One region of the Pantoea sp. SGAir0430 genome, then DNA from elsewhere that is predicted to be linked to it. Evidence: predicted binding sites of a transcription regulator. Region 1 holds the regulator's gene; the other holds the start of a gene.
What was found. Region 1 encodes CRP, which controls carbon source genes, mostly activating them, when cyclic AMP is high. Its sites were predicted from a motif close to ATGTGANNNNNNTCACAT; they were not measured.

Region 1 (7,733 bases):
CTGCATGCCAATCATGATACCAATCAGCAGTGGAAAGGTGCGCAGGAAGCCAAAATTAGCACCTGAGGCGGTAAGTAACATATTATTGGGCCCTGGCGTGATGGCCGCGACCCAGAGAAAGCCCAGCATTGATAAAAAAAGACTCAGTTCCATGTATATTCGGGTGCTCCTCACCCAGAAAAGCGAACAACCCATCGAAGCTATCAGCGAGTTATGCATCAGACAAGTACTATCCCAGGCTATTTTGATCGCCCGAGCGGCGAGCGCTTTACCCCGCTGCGCGGCTTCGGCAATGCGCATCTGCAAACGCTGCTGCCGCGCCTGCTGCGCCGGCGCGTCACGCTGCGCCCGCACTGGCAGCGCCTCGATCTGCCGGACGGCGACTTCGTCGATCTGGCGTGGAGCGAAGATCCGGCACAGGCACGTCACAAGCCGCGCATGGTGCTGTTCCACGGGCTGGAAGGCAGTTTCCGCAGCCCGTATGCCCATGGGCTGATGCAGGCGTGTCAGGCGCGCGGCTGGCTGGCGGTGATCATGCACTTCCGCGGCTGCAGCGGCGAGCCGAACCGTCTGCAGCGCATCTATCACTCCGGTGAAACTGAAGATGCGACCTATTTTCTGCACTGGCTGCAGCGCGAATGGGGCACGGTGCCGACTGCCGCGGTCGGCGTTTCGCTTGGCGGCAATATGCTGGCCTGTCTGCTGGGGCTGCAGGGCACGTCGGCCCCGCTGGATGCCGCGGTCGCCATTTCCGCGCCGCTGGCGCTGGAGCCGTGCAGCCAGAAGCTGGACGTGGGCTTTTCACGCTTTTATCAGCACTACCTGCTGACCCAGCTGAAGAAAAACGCCACGCGCAAACTGCGCGCCTGGCCGGGCACGCTGCCGGTCGATCTGACGCAGCTGCGCGCCTTCCGCCGGCTGCGTGAGTTTGATGATGCGATTACCGCCCGCGCCCACGGTTTTATTGATGCGCGCGACTATTATCAGCGCGCCAGCGCCATGCCATTGCTGACCGGCGTGCGCAAGCCGCTGCTGATCATCCATGCTAAAGACGATCCCTTCATGACCGATGCGGTGATCCCGCAGCCGCAGCAGTTGTCTGCCACAATTGAGTATCAGCTGACGCAGCAAGGTGGTCACGTCGGCTTCGTGGGCGGCAGCCTGCTGCGACCCAAAATGTGGCTGGAGCAGCGCGTGCCGGACTGGCTCTCAACTTATCTGGATATGTAATTGTGATTATTCCCTGGCAAGAACTCGACCCGACAACGCTGGAAAACCTGATAGAAAGTTTTGTGCTGCGTGAAGGCACCGATTATGGCGAGCAGGAGCGCAGCCTGACGCAGAAAGTGGCCGACGTGCGCCGCCAGCTGCAGCAGGGCGAGGTGGTACTGGTATGGTCAGAACTGCACGAGTCGGTCAATATTATGCCGCGGCGTGAATTTCGCGGCTGATGCGCCGCGCAGGAATTCGTGGTAACAATGCTCATCGCCGGACTTCACAGGGAGCGCTGTTATGTCAGCCAGGCATCCAGTCATAGCCGTTACCGGTTCCAGCGGCGCCGGAACCACCACCACCAGTCTCGCCTTCCGTAAAATTTTCCAGCAGTTGAATCTGCATGCAGCGGAAGTGGAAGGCGACAGTTTCCATCGCTACACCCGTCCGGAAATGGACATGGCGATTCGTAAGGCGCGCGATCTCGGGCGTCACATCAGCTATTTTGGCCCGGAAGCCAACGACTTCGGCCTGCTGGAGCAGACTTTCCGCGACTACGGCCAGAGCGGACTCGGCCAGTCGCGCAAATATCTGCACACCTACGATGAAGCGGTGCCGTGGAATCAGGTGCCGGGCACCTTTACGCCATGGCAGCCGCTGCCGGAAAACACCGATGTGCTGTTCTATGAAGGCCTGCACGGCGGCGTGGTGACGCAGCAGCATAACGTGGCGGAACATGTCGATCTGCTGGTTGGCGTGGTACCGATTGTTAATCTGGAGTGGATTCAGAAACTGGTGCGCGACACCAGCGAGCGCGGCCATTCGCGCGAAGCGGTGATGGATTCGGTGGTGCGTTCGATGGAAGACTACATCAACTACATCACGCCGCAGTTTTCCCGCACGCACCTCAACTTCCAGCGCGTGCCGACCGTGGATACCTCGAACCCGTTTGCCGCGCGTGAAATCCCGTCGCTGGATGAGAGCTTTGTGGTGATCCATTTTCGCGGCCTGGAGGGCATCGCTTTTCCTTATTTACTGGCGATGATCCAGGGCTCGTTTATTTCCCACATGAATACGCTGGTGGTGCCGGGCGGCAAGATGGGACTGGCGATGGAGTTGATCATGACGCCGCTGGTGCAGCGGTTGATTGAAGGAAAACGCATTGAATAGCGCAGGCTAACGCGCCAGTTTCGCCGGGAGGAGCTGAGATCGGGAGCGCAGGGCCGCGCTCCCGGCTGGATTATAGCTCCACCACTTCGTAGCTGTGCGTTATCTCGACGCCCTTGCCCAGCATGATCGCCACCGAGCAGTACTTCTCCGCGGACAGATCCACCGCGCGCGCTACCGCTTTATCGCTCAGCGCTTTGCCGCTGACAATAAAATGCAGATTGATATGCGTAAAAATGCGTGGCGCTTCTTCGCGGCGTTCCGAGGTCAGTTTGACTTCACAATCGGCGACATCGTTGCGCCCCTTTTGCAGAATCGACACCACGTCAATCGCGCTGCAGCCGCCCGCAGCCATCAATACCATCTCCATCGGGCTGGGCGCTTTATCACCGGAATTGCCGTCCATTAATACCTGATGACCGGATGAGGATTCTCCGAGAAAGGTCAGCCCTTCCACCCATTTCACTCGTGCCTGCATTATTCTTTCTCCTGAAGCGGCGGTTTTGCCGCCAGAGTACGCTTTCACCTGACAAACAGCAATGCAGACGCATCCCCCACCTGCTGAAGCGAGACAACAGGAGACAGGTTGCAAAAGCTATGCTACAAACAGTGCTGAAAATATTTTCGTCACGAAAGACGAAAGCGGGACGAATCAAAAGCATCGCTTACGAATCCACCCCCGAATAACTGTCCCTCACGGGAAACGCTGGACGATTTCACCGCCTGACAGGGAAAACTGCCCCCTGTATTTTGGGCACGATTACAACAGAGGATAATAGCGAATGGTTCTCGGCAAACCGCAAACAGACCCTACACTCGAATGGTTCCTGTCCCATTGCCATATTCACAAATATCCATCCAAAAGCACCCTCATCCATCAGGGTGAGAAAGCGGAAACGCTGTACTACATCGTGAAAGGTTCCGTCGCGGTACTGATTAAAGATGAAGAAGGCAAAGAGATGATTCTCTCCTACCTCAATCAGGGGGATTTCATCGGTGAGCTCGGCCTGTTTGAAGAGGGCCAGGAGCGTAGCGCCTGGGTACGTGCGAAAACCGCCTGCGAAGTGGCTGAAATTTCCTACAAAAAATTCCGTCAGCTGATTCAGGTCAATCCGGATATTTTAATGCGCCTGTCGGCGCAGATGGCGCGTCGCCTGCAGGTTACATCTGAAAAAGTCGGCAACCTTGCCTTCCTCGATGTGACCGGCCGTATCGCGCAAACGCTGCTCAACCTGGCGAAACAGCCTGATGCCATGACCCACCCGGACGGTATGCAGATTAAAATCACCCGTCAGGAGATTGGTCAGATCGTGGGCTGCTCACGCGAAACCGTGGGTCGTATCCTGAAAATGCTGGAAGATCAGAACCTGATCTCCGCACACGGCAAAACCATCGTCGTTTACGGCACCCGCTGATTTCTTCTCACCCACGGCGTGATGGCAACATCGCGCCGTTTCTGTTTACGATGAGCTGATGTGGCGTCGAATCATCTATCATCCGGAAGTTAACTATGCGCTGCGGCAAACGCTGGTGCTGTGCCTGCCTGTGGCGCTCGGCTGGCTGTTTGGCGATCTGCAAAAAGGGCTGCTGTTCTCCCTGGTGCCGGCCTGCTGCAACATCGCCGGTCTGGATACGCCACACAAGCGGTTCTTCAAACGGCTGATTGTCGGCGGCGCACTGTTCGCCAGCGGCAGTTTTCTGATTCAGTACCTCACAGCTTACGCTGTGCCGCTGCCGCTGATTCTGCTGGTGTTACCGCTGCTGGTGGGCGTGACCGGTGAAATCAGCCCGCTGCATGGTCGTTTGCTGCCCGGCACGCTGATCGCCGCCATCTTTACCTTAAGCCTCGTCGGCCGTATGCCGATGTGGGTCCCGCCGCTGCTGTATATCGGCGGGACGCTGTGGTACGGGCTGTTTAACTGGTTCTGGTTCTGGCTGTGGAAAGAGCAGCCGATGCGCGAGACCCTCAGCCTGCTGTACCGCGAGCTGGCCGATTACTGCGACGCCAAATACACCCTGCTGACGCAGCTGACCGATCCGGAAAAAGCGCTGCCGCCGCTACTGGCGCGTCAGCAGAAAGCGGTCGATCTGATCACCACCTGTTATCAGCAGATGCATATGCTGTCCGCCAGCCGTGATAACAGCCACAAACGCCTGACGCGCGCCTTTCAGGTTGCGCTCGATCTGCAGGAGCATATCTCGGTCAGCCTGCATCAGCCGGAAGAGGTGCAAAAGCTGGTGGAGCAGAGCCACGCCGAGGCGGTGATCCGCTGGAACGCGAAAATCATTTCGGCACGGCTGCGCGTGCTGGCCGATGCCATTCTCTATCACCAGCTGCCGGAACGCTTCCACATGGAGAAGCCGCTCGGCGCGCTGGAGAAAATTGCCCGGCAGCACCCGGATAATCCGGTCGGTAATTTCTGCCTCTACCATTTCAGCCGCATCGCGCGCGTGCTGCGCACGCAGAAGCCGCTATACACCCGCGACCTGATGGCCGATCGCCAGCGTCGCCTGCCGCTGTTGCCGGCGCTGCGCAGCTACCTGTCGCTGAAATCTGCCGCGCTGCGGACGGCGGCGCGCTTCGCGGTGATGCTGATGTTCGGCAGCGCGCTGGCGCTGTTCTTCAATATTCCCAAGCCCTACTGGATTCTGATGACCATCATGTTTGTCAGCCAGAACGGCTACAGCGCCACGCGCGTGCGCATTCAGCACCGGGCGCTCGGCACCTTCGCCGGCTTGCTGATCGCCGCAGCGTCGCTGCGCTTTGCTGTTCCGGAGTCGATTGCCCTGCTGACCATGCTGGTCATCACGCTCGCCAGCTATCTGATCACGCGTAAATATTATGGCTGGTCGATGATTGGCTTTACCGTAACGGCGGTGTATTCGCTGCAGCTGCTGTCACTGAATGGCGCGCAGTTCCTGCTGCCACGCATGATGGATACGCTGATGGGCTGTCTGATTGCCTTCGCCGGTATGATCTGGCTATGGCCGCAATGGCAGAGCGGGCTGCTGCGCAATAACGCGCACGATGCGCTGGAGGCTTATCAGGAGGCGCTGCGCCTGCTGCTCGGTCCGGAGCAGGCGCCGGAGAAGCTGGCGTATCAGCGCGTCAAGGTTAACCAGGCGCACAACGCGCTGTTTAACTCGCTCAACCAGGCGTCCACCGAGCCGGGCTTTAACTTCCAGTATCTGAAAGATATGCGCCTGTGGGTGACTCACAGCCAGTTTATCGTCGAGCACATCAACGCCATGACCATTCTGGCGCGCGAGCACACCATGCTGACGCCAAAGCTGGCGGAGCGCTATTTGCAGTCCTGTGAAATCGCGCTGCAGCGCTGTCAGCAGCGGCTGGCTTACGACGGGCCGGGCAACGACAGCAATATTCTGGAAGCGCCGGAGAATCTGAATGAGGGGCCGGTGACGATTGTCGAACAGCATGTGAAGCGCATTCTGCAGCACCTCAATGTGATGCACACCATTTCTTCACTGGCGTGGAGCCAGCGCCCGCATCACGGCCGCTGGCTCAGCGTGCTGAAGCCGAAAGGTTAGTTCAGGACTTTCGCGATCGCCCGGGCGAAGCGCGCCATGCCTTCTGCGATATCGGTTGGCTCAATCACCAGCGACGGCACAAAGCGAATCACATCGCTGCCGGCGGTCAGTACCATCAGACCTTCAGCGGCGGAAGCGTTGAGGATATCGCGCGCTTTGCTGGCGTGCTGCGCGTTGAGTACGGCACCCAGCAGCAGCCCTTTGCCCCGAATTTCACTGAAGATATCGAACTGCTGATTGATCTTCTGCAGCGCCGAGACAAACTGCTCACGACGCGCGTCGACACCATTCAGTACCTCGGGCGTATTGATGATATCCAGCGCGGTTTCGGCAATCGCACAGGCCAGCGGGTTGCCGCCGTAGGTGGTGCCGTGCACGCCCGGCGCCATCACCGAGGCGATTTCATGGGTGGTCAGCATCGCGCTCACCGGGAAACCGCCGCCCAGCGCTTTAGCGGTGGTGATGATATCTGGCTTGATACCATAGTGTTCGTAAGCAAACAGCTTACCGCTGCGGCCCATGCCGCTCTGCACTTCATCCAGCACCAGCAGCGCGTTGTGCTGATCGCACAGCGCACGCAATCCCTGCATGAATTCCGGCGTTGCCGGCATCACGCCGCCTTCCCCCTGAATCGGCTCCACCACAATCGCGCAGGTGTGGTCGTCAATCACCGCTTTCACCGCGGCCAGATCGTTAAACGGCACATGGACGATATCCGCCGGCTTCGGACCAAAGCCATCGGAGTATTTCGGCTGACCGCCCACCGAGACGGTGAACAGCGTGCGGCCGTGGAAGGCGTTGTGGAAAGCGATAATTTTGCTTTTGAACGGGCTGTGCTTTTTGCAGGCGTAGTAGCGCGCCAGTTTGAACGCCGCTTCGTTCGCTTCGGCACCGGAGTTACCGAAGAATACCCGCTCGGCGAAGGTCGCCGCGATCAGTTTACTGGCGAGGCGCAGTGCCGGCTCATTGGTGAACACGTTACTGGTGTGCCACAGGGTTTCGCCCTGACTTTTCAGCGTTTCCACCAGCGCCGGATGACAATGGCCAAGCGCGGTGACCGCGATACCACCGGAGAAGTCGATATACTCTTTGCCCTGTTGATCCCACACGCGGCTGCCTTTGCCTTTGACCGGCACAAACTGCGCAGGTGCATAAACAGGCAAAATAACGTTATCGAACGTTTCCCGGCTTACCGCTAGATTTTCCGCTGCCATTGATGACCTCATCGGGTTATTTGTTGAGCTGATGTGAAATTATAATCACAAAATATGCATAAAAAATCATGCAATGGCAAACGGAAGTTACATATTGAGGAAATTCGCCAGCAGCTGATGCCCCTGCTCGCTGAGAATGCTCTCCGGATGGAACTGCACGCCCTCCAGTGGCAGCGTACGATGGCGGAAGCCCATGATCTCATCGGCAACGCCATCGCGCAGACTCCAGGCGGTGACTTCAAACTCTGGTGGCAGCGTGTCGCGCGCCACAATCAGCGAGTGATAGCGCGTGACGGTCAGCGGATTATTCAGGTTGCGGAACACGCCCTGGCCGGTGTGCTGCACCGCAGAGGTTTTGCCATGCATCACCTGGCGCGCGCGCACCACCTGCGCACCGTAGGCCTGGGCGATGGCCTGATGGCCCAGGCATACCCCGAGAACCGGCAACCGTCCGGCAAAGTGGCGAATGGCTTCGAGCGAAATGCCGGACTGATCCGGCGTACAGGGGCCCGGCGAGATCACCAGATGACTCAGCGGCAGCGCTGTCATCTCTTCCAGCGTCATCGCATCGTTGCGCACCACGCGCACCTG
Region 2 (7,733 bases), 350 kb from region 1:
GCGCCACTTCGATGGTGCCCGCCAGTGCCGCCAGCAGGCCGCACAGCGAATAGACGATGACTTTAACGCGGTTAACGTTGATGCCGGACAGGCGCGTGGCCGCTTCGTTACCGCCCAGCGCATAGATATAGCGGCCGAGGCGGGTGTGATGCAGCATGTACCACGCCAGCGCGAACACCACCGCCATCAGCCATACCGGCGTCGGAATGCCCAGCGGACGGCCAATGCCGAACCAGCCAAACAGATCGGCGTTATCGCTGAAGCCGGTGTTGATCGGACTGCCGTTGGTGTAAACCATGGTGACGCCGCGCAGCAGCAGCATCATCACCAGCGTAGCGATAAACGCCTGCACCTTGCCGCGCGCCACAATCACACCGGTAATGGCACCAATAAAGGCACCGAGCGCCAGCGATGCCGCCACGGCCACCAGCGCATTAACTTCCAGCCCGACAATCGATGCCGCTACCGCGCCGGTCAGCGCCAGCAGCGAGCCGACCGAAAGGTCGATACCTGAGGTCAGAATCACCAGCGTCATGCCCACCGCCATGATGGCGTTGACCGACGTCTGCTGCAGGATGTTGAACATGTTGGGCAGCGTGAAGAAGTTCGGGCTCTGGCTGGCAACCACCGCGATCAGCACAATCAGCGCGATCAGCGATTTCTGCTCCAGCAGCCAGGCTTTGCTGAACCAGCGACGGCTGGCAGGTAAGGTTTGGGTACTCATACAACTAACTCCTCGCTGTGTTGCTTACCGACCGCCGCTGCCATCAGGGATTCCTGGGTAGCCTGCTCACGGGAAAATTCGCCACTCAGATGGCCTTCATGCATCACCAGAATGCGGTCGCTCATGCCCAGCACTTCCGGCATTTCCGACGACACCAGGATGATGCTCAGCCCTTCGGCTTTAAACTGGTTAATTAACTGATAGATCTCTTTTTTCGCCCCGACATCGACGCCGCGCGTCGGCTCGTCGAGGATCAGCACATCCGGGCGCGTCATCAGGCCACGCGCAATCGCCACTTTTTGCTGATTACCGCCGGACAGCAGACCGATCGGCTGCATCATTGACGGCGTTTTCACATTGAACAGGCGAATAAAATCGCCCACCGCCAGCTGCTCTTCGGCGTGCTTCAGGCCGCCATCGGCGCGGCTGAAGTAGCGCAGCGCGGTCAGCGACATGTTCTCTTTGACCGACATCCCGAGCACCAGCCCGTCACGCTTACGGTCTTCCGAGATATAGACGATGCCGTTGGCCAGGCCGTCCTGCGGCGAGCGGGTGACAATCTCGCGGCCGTTAAGCGTCACTTTGCCGTGCGTACGCGGCAGCGCGCCGTACAGCACCTTCATTAATTCGGTGCGGCCCGCGCCCATCAGACCGGAAATGCCCAGAATCTCGCTCTTACGCAGGGTAAAGCTGACATCTTCTACGCCCGGTCCGCTAACGTGCTCGACCCGCAGCCGCACCTCGCCCGGTGTCTGATCGAGATGCGGATACTGATCCTCAAGCTTGCGGCCAACCATCATTTCGATCAGGCCCTCTTCGCTCAGATCGTTTACCGCGCGCTCGGCAATAAACTGGCCGTCGCGGAACACGGTGACGTCATCGCAAATCTCAAAGATCTCTTTCATGCGGTGGGAGATATAAACAATGCCGCAGCCCTGCGCTTTCAGCTCATTGATGACGCGGAACAGCGACAGGGTTTCGGTATCGGTCAGCGCATCGGTCGGTTCATCCATAATGATGACCTGCGACTCGAAGCTGAGTACTTTGGCAATCTCTACCATTTGCTGGTCGCCAATCGACAGATCGCCCACCAGCTTGTGGCTGCTGAAGCGCAGATTGAGGCGCTTTAACAGCGCATCCGCCGCGGCATACATCTGTTTCCAGTCGATGCGGCCAAAGCGGTTAACGAATTCACGGCCGAGGAAAATATTCTCCGCGACGGTCAGCTGCGGGATCAGGTTCAGCTCCTGATGGATGATGCCGATGCCGGCTTCCTGAGACGCTTTCGGCCCGGAGAACGTCACTTCTTTGCCCAGCCAGTGCAGCGAACCGGCGTCCATACTGTAGATGCCGGTCAGCACCTTCATCATGGTGGATTTGCCCGCGCCGTTCTCTCCCACTAACGCCATCACGCGCCCGGGATAAACCGCCAGCGACGCGCCGTTGAGCGCCTTCACGCCGGGAAATGATTTTTCAATTCCCCTGAGTTGCAATAACGGTTGCATAGCGGCCTCAGAAAGTGACGCCCGCGCTCAGGATGACATTCGCATACGGAGAGCACTCTCCGCTGCGAATGACCGCCTGACTGCGCTGAGTGTGTTGTTTGAACTGTTCATGGCTGGTGTAACGAACGCTAATGACATTCCCCTGGTGCTGTTGCAAGGCTTCGAGCACGGCGATCAGCTGGCTGTGGAGTTGCGGATTGTGTTGTTGGATCTCTTCCGCTATCAGGGCGCTCTCAACCTGCATCTCCTGCGTGATGACCTCCACCACCTGTAAAAAATCGGGCGTACCGGGCGTAAGCGCCAGATCGATGCGCTGTGGACCGGCCGGGATCGGCAAGCCCGCATCGGCAATCGTCAGCGTATCGGTATGCCCGAGGCGGGCAATCACATGAGAGACTTCAGCGTTTAACAGGCGACCTTTTTTCATTTATTCCACTCCACAGCGAAACGTTTCGCTGTCTGGCAGTGTATTAAATGTACATGGCAACTCAATGACGGCATCACGGAAATGTGATCGCCATCGAAACGTTTCGCCTGGGCCGGGGAAAATTTGAGTTTGGCGGGATGGCGGAGCCCAGGACGTGGCTCCGCAGGGGAGGTTAGGGCAGTTTACGCACCTGTTTAACGTCCAGTTCAATCGAATTGAAATCCTTATCGAGTTCGCCGGTCAGCTCGACCTGATCCTTCGGCGTAATGGTCTGGCCGTTCCAGCGTTTGTGGTCGATCTCCACTTTCATGCTGCCGCTGCTGTCGCGGAACAGATAATCTTCATCGCCGATCTGCTTATCAAGCTGGCCGCGCACGGTGATCCAGCTGTCATCCTTCATCTCTTCGGCCTGTTTTACCGTCACCACACTGCTGTTATCGGCCTTAAAACCGCCGGCTTTAGCCTGAGCGGCTGGCGCGTTAGGGTCGACAAAGCCACCCTGCTGGGCGGCTAACACCGGGGTTGCCGCCAGGGCGATAATGGCGAACAGCGCTGCACTCTTTTTCATTTTTCACCTCATTTCCATGTCTGTGCGGATTACGGGAGCTATTTCACCACAGGGTTCTTAACAGGATCTTAAGGGAAAAAAAGAGGGAAAAAATAAGCTAAAACGGGCGAATGACGCTGTACAAGCACGCATCTGCTTCGTATAAACCCCCAGGTAACCGGGAGAAACGCATGCGCATTTTATTAATTGAAGACGATACGCTGATTGGCGATGGCCTGAAGGTCGGCCTGACCAAACTGGGTTTCAGCGTCGACTGGTTTGTCAGCGGCGAAGCCGGATTTCAGGCGCTCAACGCGGCGCCATGGGATGCCGTGGTGCTGGATCTGTCGCTGCCGCAACGTGACGGGCTGGACATCCTGCGCCAGTGGCGTGAGCAGGGCGCGGATGTCCCGGTGCTGATCCTCACCGCACGCGATGCGCTGGACCAGCGCGTGCAGGGCCTGCAGCTCGGTGCCGATGACTATCTGTGTAAGCCCTTTGCGCTGACGGAGGTGGCCGCGCGTCTGCAGGCGCTGATTCGTCGCCGTCACGGTCAGCTGCAGCCGGAGCTGCGTCACGGCAGGCTGGTGATGGCTCCCGGCAGCCACAGCGTGATGTTGGATGGCGAACCGCTCAGCCTGAAAAGCCGTGAGCTGGCGCTGCTGGAGCTGTTCCTGCGCAATCCCGGTCGCGTGCTGACGCGCGCGCAGCTGGAGGAGAAACTGTACAGCTGGGACGACGACGTCTCCAGTAACGCGGTCGAAGTGCACATCCACCATCTGCGTAAAAAGCTCGGCAGTCAGTTCATCCGCACCGTGCACGGTATTGGATACACGCTGGGAGCGGCAGAATGAGTCTGTTCCTGCGGCTGGCCATCGGCTTTCTGCTGTTAATTATTCTGTGTGGTGCCAGTGCCACCTTTAGCGCATGGCAGCAGACGCGCGACACCGTTAATGAGCTGTTTGATACCCAGCAGATGCTGTTCGCCAAACGCCTGCTGGCGCTGGATGCCAGTCGCCTGCAGGCCGCCTCGCTGCCAAAAACCAAAGCGATTTTGCGCCACCATCGCGGCGATCAGGATGACGACGCGCTGGCCTTTGCGCTGTTCAGCGCCGACGGCAAACCGCTGCTGAACGACGGCGAAAACGGCCGCGATTTGCAGTTTACAGCGGATCGTGACGGCTTCCACGATGGTCGCCTGCGTGGCGATGACGATCGCTGGCGGCTGCTGTGGCTGACGTCAGCCGATAAGCAGTGGCGCGTGGTGGTTGGACAGGAGTGGGAATATCGTGATGACATGACGCGCGATCTGGCACTGAGCAGCCTGCTGCCGTGGCTGGTGGCCATGCCGCTGATGCTGCTGTTGCTGCTGGCGCTGGTGTGGTTTGAGCTGCGTCCGCTGAAACGCCTGACTGCATCGCTGCAGCAGCGCGCGCCGGATGATGCCACCCCGCTGACGCCGCAACGCCTGCCGCTGGAGGTGAAGCCGCTGGTGGCGGCGCTGAATGGCCTGTTTGCCCGTATGGCACAGCTGGTCCAGCGCGAGCGGCGGTTTACCTCCGATGCGGCGCACGAGCTGCGCAGCCCGCTGGCAGCGCTGCGCGTGCAGAGCGAGGTGATCCAGCTGGCCGGCGATGACGAGGCGATGCGTAACCATGCGCTGCAGCAGCTCGACAGCGGCATCCTGCGCGCCACGCGGCTGGTCGATCAGCTACTGACGCTGTCGCGCGTCGAAGCGGACGATCTGCGCAGCGAATTTCAGCCGGTCCCCCTCGCACCGTTGCTGCACCAGCTGGTGACCGAACACCAGGCACAGGCGGCAACGCAGCACACCAGGCTGACGCTGACGGCTGACGCGGAACCGGTGATGAACGGTCATCCACTGCTGCTGGGTTTACTGCTGCGCAATCTGCTGGATAACGCGCTGCGCTACACACCGTCCGGCAGTGAGATTCAGCTGCGGCTCAGCGCGCGCAGGCTGGAGGTGGTGGATAACGGACCGGGCGTTAGCGCAGAGCAGCTGGCGCGGCTGGGCGAACGCTTCTGGCGACCGCCGGGGCAGGCGCAAACCGGCAGCGGGCTTGGCTTGTCGATTGTGAAAAATGTGGCTCAGCTGCACGGCATCCGGCTGACCTTCAGCGCGGTGCAGCCGCAGGGGCTGCGCGTCACCCTCAGCTGGTGACGCGCGATGCGTCAGATTTCGACCTGAGTACCGAGCTCGATTACCCGGTTAGGCGGAATTTCAAACTGATCCGGCGCGCGCAGGGCGTTGCGCTGCAGCGCAAGGAACAGCTTGCCGCGCAGACGCAGATACCACGGGCGTTTGCCGATGATCAGCGACTCGTGTGACATAAAGAACGAGGTTTCCATCATGCGGCAGTTGAGCCCTTCGAGGCCGCAGCGGTGGAAAATCTCCTCGACATTCGGCGTTTCGCGCCAGCCGTAGCTTGCCACCACGCGCCAGAAGGTGGGCGACAGCTGCTCAATGGTCACGCGACGCACGTTGTGCACATAAGGCGCATCTTCGGTACGCAGCGTCAGCAGCACCACGCGCTCGTGCAGCACCTTGTTGTGCTTCAGGTTATGCAGCATGGCAAAGGGGATGACATTGAGCGCCCGTGACATGTAGACTGCCGTGCCCGGCACGCGCACCGGCGGCGATTTCTCCAGCGAGGCGATCATCGCCTCCAGCGAATTGCCATGCTCATGCATACGACGCAGCAGGCGGAAGCGCTCGCTCTTCCACGTGGTCATCACGATAAACATCATCAGCGCCAGCGTCAGCGGCAGCCAGCCGCCGGAGAACACTTTGACCAGGTTGGCAGAGAACAGCGAAACGTCGATGCACAGCATCGCGATGAGAATCAGCACCACCAGGTAGCGATTCCAGTGCCAGTTCTGAATCGCCACCGTTGAACACAGAATGGCGGTCAGCACCATGGTACCGGTCACCGCAATCCCGTAGGCGGCCGCCAGATTGCTGGAGTGCTCAAAGCCGACGATCACAATCACCACCGAGAAATAGAGCAGCCAGTTGATCACCGGAATATAAATCTGGCCGGATTCCTCTTCAGACGTGTGCACAATACGCATCGGCGGCAGATAGCCAAGACGCACCGCCTGGCGCGTCAGCGAAAATACGCCGGAGATCACCGCCTGCGAGGCGATCACCGTGGCCAGCGTCGCGAGAATCAGCATCGGAATCAGCGCCCAGTCCGGCGCCAGCAGGAAGAACGGGTTTTTGATGGCCTCCGGATGCTCCAGCAGCAGCGCGCCCTGGCCGAAATAGTTGAGCACCAGCGACGGCAGCACCACCACAAACCATGCCAGGCGAATCGGAAACTTACCAAAGTGGCCCATATCGGCATACAGCGCTTCAACGCCGGTGATCGCCAGCACCACCGCGCCCAGCGCGAAGAACGATACCGTTTTGTACTGAATAAAGAAGTGCAGCGCCCAGTATGGGTTCATGGCGTGCAGCACCTCGGGATTATTGATGATACTGCGCGCACCCAGCACCGCCAGAATGATGAACCACAGCAGCATCACCGGCGCAAACAGCTTACCGACAATGCCGGTGCCGTGTTTCTGAATCACAAACAGCAGCGTTAGTACCGCAATCGCCAGCGGCACAATGTAGCTATCAAGGCTCGGCGCGGCGATCTCCAGCCCTTCGATGGCCGAAAGCACGGATACCGCCGGCGTGATCACCACTTCCCCGTAGAAGAAGCTGCCGCCAATCAGCCCCATGATCACCAGAATCGCCGTGGCGCGTGCGCCGGTGTTGCGGCCCGCCAGTGACATCAGCGTCAGGATCCCGCCTTCACCGGCGTTGTCGGCGCGCATCACATAACTGATGTATTTAAGCGAAACCACCAGAATCAGCAGCCAGAAGATCAGCGACAGAAAGCCAAACACCGCCTCGCGTTCAACGCCAAAGCCGAACTGACCAGAGAGACACTCGCGCAGGGTATAGAGCGGGCTGGTACCGATATCGCCATACACCACGCCGATCGCCGCCAGAGTGACTGCGCCAAGGGACTGTTTCTTATCCGAGCTCATAAGTTGTCTTTTGTTGGAGCCGCGCAGGCCTCAGCCCGGCGCTCAGATCATCAAAAAGCGCACAGTATGCACATATTCCCGAAAAAACCTACTTTTACCGTCTGGCATTACGCCGTCTGTGCAGCGTTTTTTCGCCGAAAATCGGCGCGAAATGCGCTGAAAACCCGCGATTTGCCTCACCTCAACCTTCTGAAACAAAAAAGCTGACGGCTATCAACGCTTTCACGCATGATAAACAGTAGAGTATTGCGCTCGCCAGAATATGACGGCACCAGGATCAGAAGGACAATGATGTGATTATGGCTCAACCCCATCTTTTGGCAGAAAGAATTTCTCGCCTCAGCAATGCCCTGGAGAAAGGGCTGTATGAACGGCATCATGCCATTCGTCTCTGCCTGCTGGCAGCGCTGAGCGGCGAAAGCGTGTTTCTGCTTGGGCCACCGGGCATCGCCAAGAGCCTGATTGCCC

Region 2: the regulator CRP is predicted to act here: its motif matches at 2,738-2,755, upstream of rbsD (D-ribose pyranase).

The regions. Positions count from the first base shown of each region.
Region 1 covers NZ_CP039427.1:3,290,328-3,298,060, reverse strand. The annotation lists gene E7738_RS15485 (LysE family translocator) at 1-153, opposite strand, end outside; gene E7738_RS15480 (hydrolase) at 214-1,230, shown strand; gene E7738_RS15475 (YheU family protein) at 1,233-1,451, shown strand; gene E7738_RS15470 (phosphoribulokinase) at 1,513-2,382, shown strand; gene E7738_RS15465 (OsmC family protein) at 2,453-2,857, opposite strand; gene crp (cAMP-activated global transcriptional regulator CRP) at 3,162-3,794, shown strand; gene E7738_RS15455 (YccS/YhfK family putative transporter) at 3,853-5,928, shown strand; gene E7738_RS15450 (bifunctional acetylornithine/succinyldiaminopimelate transaminase) at 5,925-7,142, opposite strand; gene E7738_RS15445 (aminodeoxychorismate synthase component II) at 7,230-7,733, opposite strand, start outside.
Region 2 covers NZ_CP039427.1:2,944,795-2,952,527, forward strand. The annotation lists gene rbsC (ribose ABC transporter permease) at 1-724, opposite strand, end outside; gene rbsA (ribose ABC transporter ATP-binding protein RbsA) at 721-2,229, opposite strand; gene rbsD (D-ribose pyranase) at 2,237-2,656, opposite strand; gene E7738_RS13960 (YgiW/YdeI family stress tolerance OB fold protein) at 2,829-3,224, opposite strand; gene qseB (quorum sensing response regulator transcription factor QseB) at 3,395-4,057, shown strand; gene qseC (quorum sensing histidine kinase QseC) at 4,054-5,385, shown strand; gene kup (low affinity potassium transporter Kup) at 5,397-7,265, opposite strand; gene ravA (ATPase RavA) at 7,565-7,733, shown strand, end outside.